2 regions of the Dorea sp. OM07-5 genome follow, and region 2 is predicted to be linked to the other one. Evidence: predicted binding sites of a transcription regulator. Region 2 holds the regulator's gene; the other holds the start of a gene.

Region 1 (9,035 bases), on a different contig from region 2:
TATTAGATATTGTAGATGATGCATTTGATGCTGTAGCTGAAAAATATAGTGTAAAGATTAAAGTATTCTTCAGTGAGTGCTTCGGAATGATGGATGAGGGAAGACATTAAGCGAAAGTCTGTTACAAAGTAATGGGAAAGAGATCACAAATTATGAGCAATGATATTCACGAACAAATAAAGGAATATTATGGGGTCATCCTGCAAAGCAGTGATGACCTCAAAACAAATGCGTGCTGCTGCAGTTCAGCGCCACCGAAGTATGTAAAAGATATTTTGCCGTTGATCAAGGATGAGATAAAAAACCGTTTTTATGGCTGTGGTTCTCCAATTCCGATGGGAATGAAAGGATGCCATGTGCTGGATCTCGGATGTGGTACGGGAAGAGATGTCTATATTTTATCTAAACTGGTTGGGGAAGAGGGACATGTCTATGGCGTAGATATGACACCGTCCCAGATTGAAGTTGCCATCCGTAATGAAGCAGCGCAGATGGAGGCATTTGGATTCGAAAAGACGAATACAAGTTTTCATCTGGGATATATCGAAGATCTGAAAAGCATCGGAATTGAAGATAATTCCATCGATGTTGTGACATCTAACTGCGTAATTAATCTGTCGCCGTTCAAGGAGCAGATTTTCCGGGAAGTATACCGGGTATTAAAAGAAGGCGGAGAGATTTATTTCTCCGATGTTTTTGCCGACCGCAGGCTTCCGGATGAAATAAAAAATGATCCGGTCATGCGCGGAGAATGTATGGGTGGCTCCATGTATCTGGAAGATTTCCGCAGAATGATGGAAAAATGTGGTTTTGTCACTTATTATACGATGGAAAAGACACCGATCCAGCCGCATGATTTCGAGATTGCGAGATTGACAGGAGATATCCAGTTTTATTCCTGTACAGTACGCGCATTTAAGTGCAGCGGCCTGGAGGACCGGGAAGAAAATTACGGACATAGTGCGACCTATCTTGGAACGATGGAGGAAAATAAACGGTATTGCGATTTTGATGAGACATTCCGTTTTCTGAAAAATAAACCACTTGGAATCAGTGGTAACCTTGCAAAGATTTTAAGGACTTCCAGATTCTGCAATTATTTTACGGTTGAAGGAGAAGGGGAGACACATTATGGCCTGTTTAAAGAACTGGATCAGAGTGTTAATCCGACGCAGTATGATAAAAATGCAAAGATTACAGCAAGGACACTGAAAGAAGAAGTCAGACGGTATGACATTCCGGAATTAATGGATCGTGTCAAAGGTGTGGATGAGCTGTATTCCAAAGAGCAGCTCACGACAATGCAGGTAAATGTCGGCTACAGGTGTAATCTGTCCTGTGCACACTGCTTCCTGGAGTGTGGGCCGGATAAAACGGAGATGATGAGCAAAGAGACGATGGATCAGTGCCTGCAGGCATTTAAGACCGGCGGGTTCCGAACGATGGATATTACCGGCGGTTCACCGGAGATGAATCCGAATCTTACTTATTTCATTGAGGCAGCATCGAAGCTTGGCGATGTGATTGTCCGCACAAATCTTGTTATTTTGCAGAAGGAAGCATATGCTCACTTAATAGATGTATATACAGAAAATAAAGTCCGTATTGTCTGTTCTCTGCCTTACTATAATAAGAAAGTTGTGGAAAAGCAGAGAGGCGCACATGTATTTGATCCGGCGATTAAGATTCTACAGGAATTAAATGCAAGAGGCTATGGCAGACAGGATGATCTGCGGCTGACGCTTGTGTATAATACAGATGGCCCGTATCTGCCACCGAATGAATTTATGCTGGAAAAGACATACAGAGAAATTCTGGAAAAGGAATATGGCATTGTATTTACGGATTTGATCGCAATTGGAAATGTGCCGATCGGAAGATTCGGGCAGGAGTTAAAGCACCAGGGAAAACTTGGATCTTATCTGAAACTGCAGAGTGAGAACTTCAATGAAGACAATCTGCCGAAGGTTATGTGCCGGGATCAGATCAATGTTGATTACGATGGCAGTCTGTATGACTGTGAATATTATCATGTCCTTGGAATGAAACCAGATGGGGAAGCACATATCAGAGAGCTTGCGGATCATGCGCCGAAGCCGCGGAAGATTCATACCTGTGCAGTCTGCTATAGTTGTACGGCAGGATATGGAAGCAGCTGTGGTGGAAATCTGTCACATTAAGTTGGCAGTGGAAGGTTCTGCCGGTGTGATTTGTCGGATAGAAAAAGAACTGTTTGGAAATTATGAAAATGATTTCTGAAAAAATATGGAAGAAAAACAAAAAAATATTAAAAAACACTTGATTTTTAGAAAAACATGTCATATAATATTACTTGCGTCACGGGAAACCAGTGACGCAGGACATGCGCGATTAGCTCAGTTGGCAGAGCACCTGACTCTTAATCAGGGTGTCCAGGGTTCGAACCCCTGATCGCGCACTATAAAATCGCTGTTTTTGCAGACAACAGAGCTGCAGGGACGGCGATTTTTTGTATAATAGGAAATTTCATTTCCTATTATACAAAAGCCTCCGGCAGGATGCGCACTGCGGCGTACAATGATGATGTCACAAGCGACCACCGCAGGCGCGCGAATGTGCCAAGGCACATTCGATTTATAGCGACGAGGAGGGAACAACATGGCGGCATTTAACCGTTTTATAGAAAAATGGATGGCACTGGTGACACCAATCTGCCTTCTTTTGGGCGTGTGGTTCCCGGATATTGCAAAACATGGACTCCCATATGTTCCGTTTGTCTTTGCATTTATGACATTTAATGGTGCTTTGAAGTCTAGCTTCAAAGATGTGGCGGAAGTATTTAAGAACCCGTCAATACTTCTTGTGATGCTTGGGCTTATCCATGTTGTAATGCCGGTATTTGCCTGCGGACTTGGACATTTATTTTTCACAGATAATGCAAGGCTGATTGCCGGGATGGTGTTGGAATTTTCAGTGCCGACAGCGGTGTCAGGACTGATGTGGATAACAATCTACAGCGGAAATAGTCCGTTATCGCTGTCGCTGGTAGTGACAGATACCGTATTATCTCCTTTTTTAATTCCATTGACATTGAGGATTCTTCTTGGAAAAACAGTACATATGGATACAGTACAGATGATGCAGGAGCTGATCTTCATGGTGGCATTTCCGGCAATTTTTGCTATGTGCCTGAATCAGATCAGCCATAATCGCGCAAAAGAATGTTTGCCGAAAGTGCTCGCACCTTATTCCAAACTGGCGTTGATATTTGTTGTAATATCCAATTCATCCAAAGTGGCACCGTATGTTCGCCATATGAACGGACAGCGGGTAGCTGTAGCAGTAACAATTCTCGTACTGGCGGCAAGCGGTTATGCAATCGGACTTCTGGTCGCAAAATTATGGAAGAAGGATCACGAAACATCTATTTCCATGATGTACGGAAACGGAATGCGTAATATCAGCGTGGGAGCCGTGATTGCGGCGGCATATTTCCCGGGAGAAGTGATGTTCCCGGTTATGATCGGAACGTTGTTCCAACAGGTACTGGCTGCATTTTACGGAAAAGCAACGGAGCAGCCGGGTGACAACAGTAAAAACTAAGATTTCCCTAAAAATATCTTTAGAATTATTTTCTTTACAAGGATGTGTATTCTATTTATAATTTTACCAACAAAAGAAATGAGGAAAAAGGATGCACAAAAGACGAAGAGAGTTTAAGAAGAGAGCCAGATGTGTGTTGAAGACGCATTACTGGCTTTTTGTTATGTTATGCCTTATTGCAGGCATGATCGGAACAGAATTTACCACTTCCGTGAAACTGGGAAAGGACGCAGCAGTGTCTTATGCGGAAGCAGAGAACACGGTCAACCGTCTGACAACGGATAACCTGATCGGAGCGTTCTATGATAATCTGGAAGAATTTAATGAAGGAAAAGAGGCGGAGCAGAGAGCACGCATTGATGAAAAGAAGAAACGCTATGAAGAAGAATCAAAAAAGAATGAAAATGCGGTTCTTGGACGAAGCAGGGGTGTCTTTTCCGGCATTGTAAATAAAGCCGCTTCCGGTGAATATATTGTTACACTTGCAGTTGCGGTGCGCTCACTGGTCGGCTCGGATAACATAGCTGCCTGGCTGCTGATCGTTGTCAGCCTGGCACTGATATTTTTCGTGCAGACCTTTATCGTAGATGTATATCAGATTGTTATGCGAAGGATGCTTTTGGAAGGGCGCTGTTATAAGCGCGTTCCGCTACACAGAGTGTGGTTCCTGATGCGGGTGCGCAAATGGATGCATGCGGGAGTCACGCTTCTGTTAAAACAGGCATTGCACACTGTGTGGGGGCTTACGGTTATCGGGGGCGTTGTCAAATATTATTCTTATTATCTGGTTCCTTATATTGCAGCAGAGAATCCATCAATTAAGGCGGCAGATGCGATCACATTATCAAGGCAGATGATGGACGGGCATAAGTGGGAATGTTTTGTGATGGAATTGTCGTTCTGGGGCTGGAGATTTCTTGGATTTTTTACAATGGGAATTGCCAACATTTTCTATATCAATCCATTTATGGCTGCGACAATGGCAGAATATTATGTGAGTCTGCGAGAGGAGGCAATCGACAGGAAACTTCCGCTGGCAGAACAGTTAAATGATAGATATCTGTATGAGCATCCGGAACAGATGGTGCTGGATGCGGCTTATGAAGACGTTAGAGAAGTGGAGGAAGAACCGCCGGTTGTTATAGAAGGTCTGACTGGAGTTCAGAAGTTTCTTGCAAATACATTGGGAATCACAGTGCTGCATCAGAAAGAGATGGATGCGCTGGAGGAAGAGGCAAACCGAAAATTCCGGGTTGTGCATGATATACGTGCATACAAAGGAATTGTTTATCCGACCAGACTGTATCCGATTTCGGAAGTGAAGAGAAATAATCTGCTGGAAAATATGAACTTTTTGCGTCATTACTCTATCTGGTCTGTGATCATGATGTTTTTTATTATGTCATTTGCAGGCTGGGTGTGGGAAGTGAGTCTACATTTTCTGACCAAAGGATGTTTTGTTAACCGTGGGGTTCTTCACGGTCCGTGGTTGCCGATTTACGGGGCTGGCAGTGTACTGATTTTATTGTTGCTGAACCGTCTGCGCAGAAAACCTGTGGCAGAATTTATTGCAGCGGTAGCCTTGTGTGGATTTATAGAATATTATACATCTTATTTTCTGGAGATTATAACGCATGGCAAGCGATGGTGGGATTATCATGGATATTTTCTGAATCTTAACGGAAGGATCTGTGCAGAAGGGCTTTTGACATTTGGAATCGGAGGCGTTGTAATGGTATATGTACTGGCGCCATTTTTAGACAATCTGATCCGCAGGCTTCCGATGCGACGTCTGATTGCGTTATGTGTGCTGTTGTTAGTATTGTTTGGCGCAGATCAGATGTGGTCGGTACGTCATCCGAATGAGGGGAAAGGAATCAGCAAAATGAGGACGACAGCCGCCCGGACATATGAAAAAGAAAGGAAGGTAGTAAAACAATGATCGCATTATATCTGGCTCCGCTGTATCTGTTATTATGCGGATATATACTCTGGCGCATGCTTCACTGGCTTGCAGCCTGTCACGATGTGACAAAAAATTTTTTTCTCAGGGGACTGCTCGTCACAGTGTACGTTTTTCTGGCGCTAAGCCTGCTTTTTGGATTTCTTGTACCGCCGTCGATGTTACAAAGAGTGCTGAAAGGGATTGGCAATTACTGGCTGGGTGTGTTATTATATATCTTGCTTACAGTTCTTGTAGCAGATCTTATAAGACTCATTCTGAAACATGTGTCATTTCCGAAAAAGGAAAGACTTTTTTCAAGAAAAGGACATGTTATCGTGGGCAGTATATGTCTGGCAGTGATTCTGGCATTCAGTGCCGCCGGGATCTATGGTGCACGTCATATCGTAACGACAGATTATCAGGTAAAGATATCAAAGAAAGCAGGGAATCTGAAGGAACTGAATCTTGTTCTTGTAGCGGATTTCCATCTGGGATACAGCATCGGCAGCAGCCATATGCAGCGGATGGTGGAGAAGATCAATGCGTCAAAACCGGATCTTGTAGTGATCGCGGGAGATATTTTTGACAATGAATATGAGGCATTGGATAATCCGGAGCGCCTGGAGAAGATATTAAGATCGATCAAGAGCAGGTATGGTGTCTATGCATGTTACGGCAACCATGATATACAGGAGAAGATTCTGGCAGGATTTACATTTCCGAGAAAAGGGAAGAAGATGAGCGATCCGCGGATGGATACATTTTTGGAGAAATCAAATATTCATCTGCTTCGGGATGAAGCAGTCGAGATCGACAATGCTTTTTATCTGTTCGGAAGAGCTGATTATGAACGTCCGGGAAGAGGGATCAGGAAGAGAAAGCTTCCGAAAGAACTGGTGAAGGAAACGGATCAGAAGAAACCAATTCTTGTAGTGGATCATGAACCGAGAGAATTAAAAGAACTGGCAGATGCGGGAGTGGATCTGGATCTGTGTGGACATACACATGATGGCCAGATGTTCCCGGGGAACTTGGTTACGGACATGATGTGGGAGAACTCCTATGGCTATCTGAAAAAGGGAAAGATGCATAATATCGTGACTTCCGGGCTTGGCGTATTCGGACCGGATATGAGAGTGGGTACGAAGAGTGAGATCTGCCGGATTAAGATAAAATTCAATTAGAGAGAAAGAGAGAAAGGGAATTGCAAAAAAGTAAAACTTTCTCTTTCTTTTCGCTCTGAATTGGTGTATGATAGTAAAAGACACAACATATTGTGTAATGGCAAGTTAAAAATATCTATATTTTGTTATAAAAAAAGAATGCTAAAAAAGGAGAAATCAAGGGGATTATGGGAATTCAAGTGAAAAATCATGTGATCAAACGAAACGGAGAGGAAGTACCGTTCCAGCTTGATAAGATCATAAATGCGATCAAATCTGCAAACAAAGAGGTAGAACGGATCCATCAGTTGAATGAATATCAGATTCTTGCAGTGGCAGATACAATCGGTCAGAAAGTGAACGAATATCGCCATGCCGTGAATGTAGAAGATATTCAGGATATGGTAGAGACCGGCATCATGGAGATGCGTGGATATGAAGTCGCACAGAAGTATGTGCGTTATCGTTATAAGAGAGAGCTTACCAGAAAATCAAATACAACAGATAATGGAATCCTCGCACTGATCGAGCACATGAATGAAGAAGTAAATCAAGAGAATTCCAACAAGAATCCTGTGATCAATTCTACACAGAGAGATTACATGGCAGGAGAAGTCAGCAAAGACTTATCCAGACGTCTGCTCCTTCCGGAAGAGATTGTGCAGGCGCACGAAGCAGGAATCATCCACTTCCATGATTCTGATTATTTTGCACAGAAAGAACATAACTGTGATCTGATCAATTTACAGGATATGTTGCAGAATGGTACAGTGATCAGTGAGACGCTGATCGAGAAGCCGCATAGCTTTTTTACAGCATGTAATGTAACGACCCAGATCGTGGCACAGGTGGCAAGTAACCAGTATGGCGGACAGTCTTTTACACTGGCACATCTGGCACCGTTTGTAGATATCAGCAGACAGAAACTCCGTAAGAATGTTATCGCTGAGAGACAAGAATGTGGCGAGAGCATGGATCCGGAAATCATTGACAAGATTACAGAACGCAGACTCCGCGATGAAGTAAAGAGCGGAATCCAGACGATCCAGTATCAGCTTATCACACTGATGACCTGTAATGGACAGGCGCCGTTTGTAACCGTATTTATGTATCTGGATGAAGTAGAAGACGGACAGTTAAGAGATGACCTTGCTATGATCATTGAAGAAGTGATGAGACAGAGAATGCAGGGCGTTAAGAATGAAAAAGGTGTATGGATCACTCCGGCATTCCCGAAATTGATCTATGTATTGGATGAAGATAATATTACAGAAGGTTCCAAATACTGGGAACTGACCAAGCTGGCAGCAGAATGTACAGCAAAACGTATGGTACCGGATTATATTTCCGCTAAGATGATGCGTGAGCTGAAGCAGGGAGAAGTTTACCCGTGTATGGGCTGCCGTTCATTTTTGACAGTTGAGGACGAGCAGAGAAATCCGGACGGAAGCCATAAGTTCTATGGACGTTTCAATCAGGGAGTTGTAACGATCAATCTTGTAGATGTGGCATGTTCTTCCAATGGAGATATGGATAAATTCTGGAAGATTCTGGATGAACGTCTGGAGTTGTGCCACCGGGCACTCCGCTGCAGACATGAGCGTCTTCTCGGAACGATTTCCGATGTAGCGCCGATCCTGTGGCAGTATGGTGCACTGGCAAGACTGAAGAAGGGTGAGACGATCGACAGACTGCTTTATAATGGATATTCAACAATCTCTCTCGGATATGCGGGCCTTTATGAGATGTGCATGCGTATGCTTGGCAAATCCCATACAGATCCGGAAGCGAGCCCGTTTGCACTGGAAGTTATGCAGAAACTGAATGATAAGTGCAAAGAATGGAAAGAAGCAGAGCATATCAGCTATTCCGTATACGGGACACCGATGGAATCTACAACTTACAAATTTGCAAAATGTTTACAGAAACGTTTTGGAATCATCAAAGGCGTAACCGATAAGAATTATATTACGAACAGCTATCACGTACATGTAACAGAGAAGATCGATGCATTTAAGAAACTGAAATTCGAATCCGAATTCCAGAAGCTGTCTCCGGGTGGAGCGATCAGCTACATCGAAGTACCGGATATGCAGGACAATATTCCGGCAGTGCTCTCCGTTATGCAGTATATTTACGAGAACATCATGTATGCTGAGCTGAATACGAAGAGCGATTACTGTGAATGTTGCGGCTATACCGGTGAGATCCAGATCAAGGAAGACGGAAACGGTAAACTGATCTGGGAGTGTCCGAACTGCGGTAACAGAGATCAGGATAAGTTATGTGTAGCAAGAAGAACCTGTGGATATATCGGAACACAGTTCTGGAATCAGGGAAGAACA
Region 2 (9,035 bases):
AGGAAAGAACAGATATTAAAGTGTGCAAGATTGATGTGGATGAGAACCCAGAGATTGCAAGACAGTACAAGGTATTTTCCATTCCGATGCTGTTTGTATTCAAGAATGGAGAAGTGGCAGCCAGAACCGTAGGCGCACAGTCAAAAGAAGCTATTTTAGAGATGCTTTAGAATAATAAAAATAAGAGGCAGGAAATATGTAGTGGGTGATTCCTCAAAGGTGCGTAATATTTCCTGTCTCTTATTTTATCCAAGAATTTTCCGGTTTTTGTATTTAAATAGTAGAGCTGGATCCTACAGATTTAACAAAAGAACAGCTGAAAGAAATTATAGAAGATTTTGCAAATGCAGCGGAGCGGGCAAAACGTTGCGGATTTGACAGTCTGGTTGTGCATAGAGCGCATGGACAGCTTCCGGGGTGTTTTTTATCTAAAGTGATTAATCGAAGAACAGATGAATATAGTGCGGATACAATTGAAAATGCATCAAGATTTACAAAAGAACTTTTAGCAGCAATTCGAAAAAAAATAGGAAATACAATGGCAATTGAATATCGAATCAATGCAAGTGATATGGTAGAAGGCTCACCGTCATTGGATGATGAGATTGCATTTGCCCGGGAAATTGAAGATAAAATTGATTTGCTGCATGTATCGAGAGGTCTGCATGCAATGCAGAATCTTGCACCATATATGAATCAGCCATTACACTATCCGCATGGAATCAATCTGGAAGATGCAGCTAAAATGAAAGAAAAATTACAAATTCGTATTCCGGTCATTCCGTTATTTAATCATGATGAAGAAAATATCAGAAAGACGGCAGAATTTTGTAAAGAATTAGGAGATGCAGTTACAATGATTCAATTATTGCCGTACCATAATCTTGGAGTAATGAAATATCTTCGCATCAGTGATAAACCGGTGGCTGAGGCGACTCCGCCGAGTGAAGAATACATGCAGAAGTTGAAAGGTATTATGGAAGAGTATGGACTAAATGTTTCCATTCATTAAAAAAGAAGATTATAAAGGAGAAGATACCGTGGTGTGCTGTATATCAGTGCAGAACAGTATCTTCTTTTTTTGTAATGGTGGTTTATTTGTGCTAGAATAGAAACGACTAGTTACAAGGAGAAAATCAATGAGAGAAGAGAAGATGAAATACGAACGACTCAGTAAACGTGCGATGTGGTGCATGTATGTGTCGACCGTGATCTTAAGTGTTATTCTGCTGGCAGCGATCATCTGCGTAAATGCATTCTGGCTCAGTCCAAAAGATATCCGGATTGGCGAGATAATATCCTTGGTGCTCGTTGTTCTGATCATTCTGAACTGTGTGATCAGCCCGTATTTCCGGTACCGGAGATATGGTTATCACATAGATGAAGAATGTATAGATACGGTCGAAGGGTATCTTTTCATAGAACGCAATATTGTTCCGATGGAACGGTTACATAAACTGCAGGTGGAGAGAGGTCCGGTTGCCAGAGCATTTGGTGTGGCAAATGTAGTTGTGACAACAGCAGGTGGAGATGTAGAGATCAATCTTCTGGAAGATGAAAAAGCGGAACAGATCGCAGAGAATTTACAGAAGCGGATCAATCAGATCGCAGCGGAGGAAAAACATGGAAACGACAGAAACGAAATTTAGAAACCATATCTCCATTGTGATTGAACGATTTGGAACTATATTTATTGGAATCGTGATTGTACTTGCAGGGTCGGCACTGGATGACCTGAAAGAAATTGTAAAGCATATGGATAATCTGAAAGAACATCTGGCAGATGAGTTTGCGGGAGCCAGTCTGTTTCTTGTATTGTTCCTGATTGCTTTATTCTGGCAGCTCCGCCGTTGGGCGAAAACTTATATTTCTATTCAGGGGCAGGCAATCGTGATTGAGAAAAATACATGGAACCGCAAGGTGCAGACGATCGGCATCAAGCATATTTCCAATGTCAATCTCTCACAGAATATTCTGGAAATGATGCTTGGCACATGCACTGTGAAACTGGATACAGACAGTTTCTCAACGGCAGATGATACAGACGTAAAACTGGTGCTGAAAAAAGAAAAAGCAGAGTGGTTCCGTCAGACGGTTTTTGCGATTATGGAGTCGGAAGGTAACCGTTCCGGGGCAGAAGTTTATGCGCAGGATACGAATCATCAGATAGAAAGTGGCGCGTATAAAGAAACTGCCGGGATAACAGATGAGGAAAACGGTAAAAACATCACAGAGACAACGGTGACAGCAAATGTAAATGATATGATCTGGCATGGAGTGTTTGCGATTAATTTATTTGCTGTTTTGCTTGCAGTTGGAGGAATCGGAGGCTCCGTATCAAAGTTGCTTTCTGGCATACAGGAAGGAATTTCAGGACAAAATATTCTGGAAATAATATCAGGTTGGGCGGTAGCATTTTTTATCGGCGCAACAGCAGTCTGGGATACGGTGAAGGATTTTATTAAGTATTATCAGTATCAGGTTACACGAAAAAGTGATAAGATCTATATTTCTTACGGACTTTTAAAGAAAGTAAGCTATGTAATTCCGGTAAAGCGGATTCATGGCGTAACGGTGAGACAGACATGGATTGCAAGGATTTTTAAGAGATACCGGGTGGAACTTATCAATGTCGGAATGGGAGATGACGACGAGGAAAAGGATGCATTTTTCCTTTTGTATCAGAGCCGGGCAGACGTGATTGAAAAAATGCAGAAACTTTTGCCGGAATTTGCAGAAGCAATAGAACTTCCGATGCAGAGACAGAAGAAGTCGGTTATCCTTCTTAAGGCAATCCCGGCAGTGATCTGGGCAGTTATATTATTGGCAGCAGATCAGCTTGCGAAAGAGATCATAGGAGCGCATTTTCTGTGGATCAATCTGGTGTGTGCCGGTGGATGGCTGGTTGTACTGGTGATACTTGCCGGTGGATATGTTACGGATGCATTTGCTTGTGATAAGAAGAGTCTGGCCGTATCAAGCGGTGTATTTGGTCGAGAAACCACATACATGCATTATCCGCAGATCCAGTATTTTTCAGTTAATCAGAATATAGTGGCAAAGAAATTGCGTGTTGTGAAGGGAAATGCATATCTTCTTGCGTCGGCATCGGATTCCAGACATGATCTTCCGTATATGCCGGAAGAGGCTGTGGAAGAATTGAAAGAATATTTGCTTGCAAGGTAAGAGAAGAGCGCATTATACTAAGAATATCAAAGATGTGCAGAAAAATAATATAGCATGCGTTTTGGAATGCATAGTTCGTAGTAGAAATGTGGAGGGCATTTTGAAAAAGATATTGTAAAATGAGTGGTCGAGAAGAACAAAGGAGAGAGTATGATAGAGACTGGTGTTGTAAATGGAAGATTTCAGGTATTGCATTTAAAGCATATGGAATATATTCTGGCGGCAAAGATGCGGTGCCGGAAACTGTATATCGGGCTTACGAATCCGGACGGGAGAATGACCGGCGATTCGGTAAATGATCAGAACCGATCCACAAAAGCGGCAAATCCGCTGACGTATTTTGAACGTTATGAGATGATAAAAGGTGCCATGCAGGAATTTAAAGTCCCTGAGCAGGAATATGATATTCTGCCGTTTCCGATTAATTTTCCGGAATATATTGCAAATTATATGCCGGAAGATGCGACGTATTTTATGGGACTCAGTGATGCGTGGGATGAAGAAAAATATAAGATCCTGCGAAGCTTGAAGCTGGATGTAGAAGTTCTCTGGCGAAGAGAAGAAAAAGACCGCGGAGTCAGTGCTTCATGGGTGCGAAGCTGTATTGCCATGGATGAAGAATGGGCGCATCTTGTCCCGAAGAGCGTGTATAAGTATCTGACGGAAACACATCTCGTGGACAGGATCAAGCATCTGGAGAAAATCCGGATCGAAGAGAAAATGGTGCTGTAAAAATAGCAGAAAAAAGTATTAAAAAATAGAAACAATATTGGTAGATAGTGAAAAAGCATTAATAGTTAAAAAACGCCTGCCATTTGCAATATATTTCACTGGCACCGAACATTCAGACCATTTGTGGATATATCAATATAACAGGATGGCAGGCGCTTTTTGAAACTACTCTTCTACGAATTTTACTGCAGTTCCGTAAGCCATGATTTCAGCAGCACCCTGTACGACAGTACTGGATGCATAGCGGATATTAATGACGGCGTCGGCACCGCATTTTTCGGCTTCTTCGCTCATGCGCTTTGTGGCGATGGCACGGGCTTCATTCATCATTTCTGTATAAGAAGTAAGTTCACCGCCTACAAGTGTCTTAAAGCTGTTTACAAGGTCTTTTCCAAAATGTACAGACTGGATCATATTTCCTTTTACAAGTCCGATCATTTCAAATTTCTTTCCGGTTATATAATCTGTGTTTACTAATATCATAAATAAAATCCTTTCTGATTAATGTTAAGATGTTAGGGGAAAATCCTGACATCTTGTTAATTAAATTGTCAAAGTAGTTACGGATGACCTATGGCAGTCGTTATTACAGATAAACCGCCAGACTGACCCGAGCCGGACTAGCTCAGATGCAGGACATCCTTAATGGTATAATATCCAGGACCTTTATTAGCAAGATATGCTGCGCAGTCGCAGGCGCCTCTTGCGAAACATTCCCAGTTGTAGCAGTGGTGAGTGATTTCCAGACGTTCTCCCATGCCACCAAAGAATACAGTGTGGCTACTTGGAATATTGCCGGCGCGCAGAGAATGATAACCGATTGTTCCAGGTTCTCGCGGAGAAACTCCTTCTCTGCCGTATACAGCGATATCGGATAATTCTTTGCCAAGTGCATGTGCCATGGTCTCACCCATTTCTTTGGAAGTACCGCTCGGTGCATCTTTCTTCCACTGATCATGCATCTCAAGAATCTCAATGTCCAGTTCTTCCCCAACTGTCTTTGTGATAAATTCCAGAACTTTATTCATGACATTGACGAGTTTGGAAGTGTTGGCTGCATAGAGCATTGGAATAGAAGAAGCAGCATCTTCAAAACGTTTCATCTCTTCGTCGGAGAAACCGGTAGAACCGCAGACCAGACCTTTTTTATGTCTGATGGCAAGATCCAGAACTCCCATAGCCATCTCTTTAGTAGAAAAATCGATGATCACATCGCATTTGTCAATAACGGATTCGAGATCATCTACAACCGGAACATGCAGTTCTTTTCCGACCATTGCGACAGTTCCGAGATCTGTTCCGATGTAATCGCGCCCTTTTGGACCGATACCGGCAACCAGTTCCATGTCATCACGGGAGGCTGCAACCTGTGTGATCAATTTGCCCATTTTCCCTCTTGGGGCTGTTACGATAACTTTCATAAATGTAAACTCCTTTCGTATACGTTTTCAACACGTACCGGGAAATCCCTTTTAATAATTTCAGTTTACCACAAAAGACGAGCAGGAGTTGCATTTTTTTCAGAAAGAGGCTATAATTCTTTTTATAATCTTGAGAGGAAATTTACAGAAAATAAGAGGTATAGAGCATGAAGAAAAGAGTAGTCGTTGCGCTGGGACATCGTGCCCTTGGTACGACCTTGCCGGAGCAGCAGGAAGCAGTTAAGAAAACATCAAAAGTAATCGCGGATCTGATCGAGGACGGATATCAGGTTGCCATTACACACAGCAACGCACCGCAGGTAGGTATGATCCATACAGCGATGAACGAATTTGGAAAAGTACACGAGAACTATACAGCGGCGCCAATGTCTGTATGTTCTGCCATGAGCCAGGGCTATATCGGATATGACCTTCAGAATGCGATTCGCGAGGAACTTTTAAACAGAGGCATTTACAGAACAGTCAGCACGATCCTGACACAGGTAGTTGTGGATCCATATGATGAAGCATTCTATACACCGACCAAGATCCTTGGACGTTATATGAATGTGGAAGAGGCAAATGAGGAGCGTAAGAAGGGTAATTATGTAGTAGAGGAACCAGGCAAAGGGTTCCGCCGCATCGTGTCTGCACCGAATCCGGTACGCATTGTAGAGATTGATGCGATCAAGGCTCTTCTGGATGCAGATCAGATTGTTATTGCATGCGGTGGTGGTGGTATTCCGGTTCTGGAACAGGATAACCATTTGAAAGGTGCAAGCGCTGTCATTGAGAAGGATCTGACTGCCGGAAAGATGGCAGAGGATACACAGGCAGACGAGCTGATCATTCTGACGAGTGTAGATCAGGTGAAGATTAATCTCGGACGTGACAATGAAGAAGCACTGGGCGAGATTTCCGTAGAAAATGCGAAGAAATATATGGAAGAGGGACATTTCGGAGAGTATAATATGCTTCCGAAGTTAAGTGCTTCTGTTTCTTTCATTGAAAAAGGAGAAGGAAGAAGCGCACTCATTACTTCTTTTGATAAGCTTGGCGAAGCTTTAAAAGGAAAGACAGGAACTAAGATTTCTTAAGAAATTCGTTTAAAATGTCTGCAATCTGGTTATACTACCGGAAAAATGAAGGAGGTAACCGATGAAGGCAAGAGTGATGGATGGCTGCATTTCCTGCGGTGCATGTGTGACAACGTGCCCGGAAGTATTCTCGTTTGATGAAGATGGACTTGCGGAAGCATGTGGAGAAGTTGCATCGGAATATGAAGAAGCAGCAAAAGAAGCAAGAGATGACTGTCCGGTATCTGTGATTGATATTGTGGAGTAATAAAATGCGAAGATAAACTGGGGTATGGTGAAGAACTGTACCCCTGTTTTTATTTATCGGGAAAGAACTTTCCTGATATATAAAAACGCTCCACCAGATGTGCACCCGTACGAATAGTCAGCGTGCTGCATATAATAAATATAAGAATAATAAGAGCGGAAGTGTCAGTGTGCGTTTCAGTGAATTTCAGGAAAAAGAAGTGATCAATGCGTGTGACTGTTGCAAACTTGGATATGTAGAAGATCTGGTCATAGATGAGAAAAAAGGAAAAATTGAAGCAATCATTATACCAAAAGGGCGGGGGATCTGTAATCTTTTCTGTGAGGATGGAGAATACATCATTCCATTTGCCTGTATCAAACGGATTGGACCGGATATTATTCTGGTTGAAATGCATGAAGAAAAGTAAAATGTTTCTTTTGATGTTTGACTTCTCTAAGAGCAACCGATATACTAAAAGATAGAATGTATGAAAGGAATTTAGTGTGATGAAATGTCCATATTGTGGTAATTCAGATACAAGAGTTATAGATTCAAGACCGGCGGAAGAAGGCAATTCTATCCGCAGACGCAGATCCTGTGATGCATGCGGGAAACGTTTCACGACTTATGAAAAGATAGAGACGATTCCGCTGATCATTATTAAAAAGGATGATAACAGAGAACAGTATGACCGAGGCAAGATTGAAAGAGGAATTTTAAGAGCTTGTTATAAACGTCCGGTATCGGCGGCAAGGATCCAGAAGACAGTGGAAGCTGTGGAGACACAGGTGTTCAGTCTGGAAGAGAAAGAGATTGCAAGCAGTACGATCGGGGAGATCGTTATGGATGCGCTGAAAGATCTGGACGAAGTTGCATATGTAAGATTCGCATCTGTATATAGGGAGTTTAAGGATGTGAATACATTTATGGATGAATTGAAAAAGATTCTGGACGGACAGGAACAATAAAGTTTTATAATATTCTGTACAGGATATTATATAGTGAGATGAGTACAAATAGACAGGGTGATTAGACTATGAGAACATATAAATTAACGATTTCCTATGATGGAAGCAGGTATCAGGGATGGCAGCGGCAGGCGACGACAGACAATACGATCCAGTTTGTACTGGAATGGAGCATTGGCAAATTAGTCGGATACCGCGTGCGTGTAGACGGTTCGGGGAGAACAGACGCCGGAGTACATGCAAGAGGTCAGGTGGCAAGTGTGAAGCTTTCCAAATTGTATGATCCACAGGAGATGAAGGATTCGTTGAACCGTTATCTCCCGGAGGATATCCGTATCGTGAAGGTGGAACTGGTGCGAAATGGATTTCATGCCAGAAAAAGTGCCAAAGGCAAGAAATATGAATATTATATTGACTGCAGAGAAAAACCGGATGTATTTTCCAGAAGATACTGCTATCATTATCCGGAAAAATTAGATATAGAAGCGATGCGTGAGGCCGTGCCATATCTGCTGGGACCGAAGAACTTTACAAGTTTTACGGATGATAAGGATTGCAAAGATCCGATCCGCAAGATCACCAATATCAAGATTGTAAGTTCCGGTGAGAAGGTGCGTATCACTTTCTATGGAACTGGATTCTTATATCATATGGCACGTATCTTGACAGGTACTTTGCTGGAAATCGGTACCGGCAAGCGTGAGGCATCGATGCTTCCGGTTGTGATTGCGGCAGAAGACAGAAGCCTTGCCGGATTCCTCGCGCCAGCCAGAGGTCTGTTTTTAAGAAAAGTGTATTATTAGAAGGAAAACGAACAGATGAAATGTATATCATGGAATGTAAATGGAATTCGTGCCTGCGTAAAGAAAGGATTTCTTGATTTCTTCAAAGAAGCGGATGCAGATATTTTCTGTATTCAGGAAACGAAGATGCAGGAAGGACAATTAGATCTGGAGCTGGATGGATACGAACAGTACTGGAATTATGCCGTGAAGAAAGGTTATTCCGGAACGGCGGTATTTACAAAAGAAAGGCCCCTTGCTGTTACTTATGGCATGGCAATTGAAGAACACGATCAGGAAGGCCGTGTAATCACACTGGAGTATGAGGATTTTTATTTTGTGACAGTGTATACGCCGAATTCACAGAGCGAACTGGCAAGACTGGATTACAGAATGACATGGGAAGATGATTTTCTCGCTTATCTGAAAGGGCTGGAAGAGAAGAAACCAGTGGTTTTCTGTGGGGATTTGAATGTTGCACACAAAGAGATCGACTTGAAGAATCCGAAGACGAACCGTAAGAATGCCGGATTTACAGATGAAGAACGTGGAAAATTCACAGACCTTCTTGCAGCAGGATTTACAGATACATTCCGTTATCTGTATCCGGATGTGGAAGG

What was found. Region 2 encodes NrdR, which represses ribonucleotide reductase genes. Its sites were predicted from a motif close to CACAANATNTTGTG; they were not measured.
Region 1: the regulator NrdR is predicted to act here: its motif matches at 6,793-6,806, upstream of nrdD (anaerobic ribonucleoside-triphosphate reductase).

The regions. Positions count from the first base shown of each region.
Region 1 is NZ_QUKZ01000003.1:102,250-111,284, forward strand. It holds gene DXC04_RS03830 (GTP-binding protein) at 1-110, shown strand, start outside; gene arsS (arsenosugar biosynthesis radical SAM (seleno)protein ArsS) at 153-2,180, shown strand; tRNA gene DXC04_RS03840 (tRNA-Lys) at 2,365-2,437, shown strand; gene DXC04_RS03845 (bile acid:sodium symporter family protein) at 2,638-3,582, shown strand; gene DXC04_RS03850 (DUF975 family protein) at 3,674-5,524, shown strand; gene DXC04_RS03855 (metallophosphoesterase) at 5,521-6,711, shown strand; gene nrdD (anaerobic ribonucleoside-triphosphate reductase) at 6,879-9,035, shown strand, end outside.
Region 2 is NZ_QUKZ01000001.1:229,599-238,633, forward strand. It holds gene trxA (thioredoxin) at 1-170, shown strand, start outside; gene DXC04_RS01155 (oxidoreductase) at 287-1,012, shown strand; gene DXC04_RS01160 (PH domain-containing protein) at 1,140-1,649, shown strand; gene DXC04_RS01165 (PH domain-containing protein) at 1,624-3,186, shown strand; gene DXC04_RS01170 (nicotinate-nucleotide adenylyltransferase) at 3,310-3,918, shown strand; gene DXC04_RS01175 (YbjQ family protein) at 4,084-4,401, opposite strand; gene dapB (4-hydroxy-tetrahydrodipicolinate reductase) at 4,539-5,339, opposite strand; gene arcC (carbamate kinase) at 5,507-6,436, shown strand; gene DXC04_RS01190 (ferredoxin) at 6,498-6,683, shown strand; gene DXC04_RS01195 (PRC-barrel domain-containing protein) at 6,781-7,092, shown strand; gene nrdR (transcriptional regulator NrdR) at 7,172-7,633, shown strand; gene truA (tRNA pseudouridine(38-40) synthase TruA) at 7,702-8,436, shown strand; gene DXC04_RS01210 (exodeoxyribonuclease III) at 8,452-9,035, shown strand, end outside.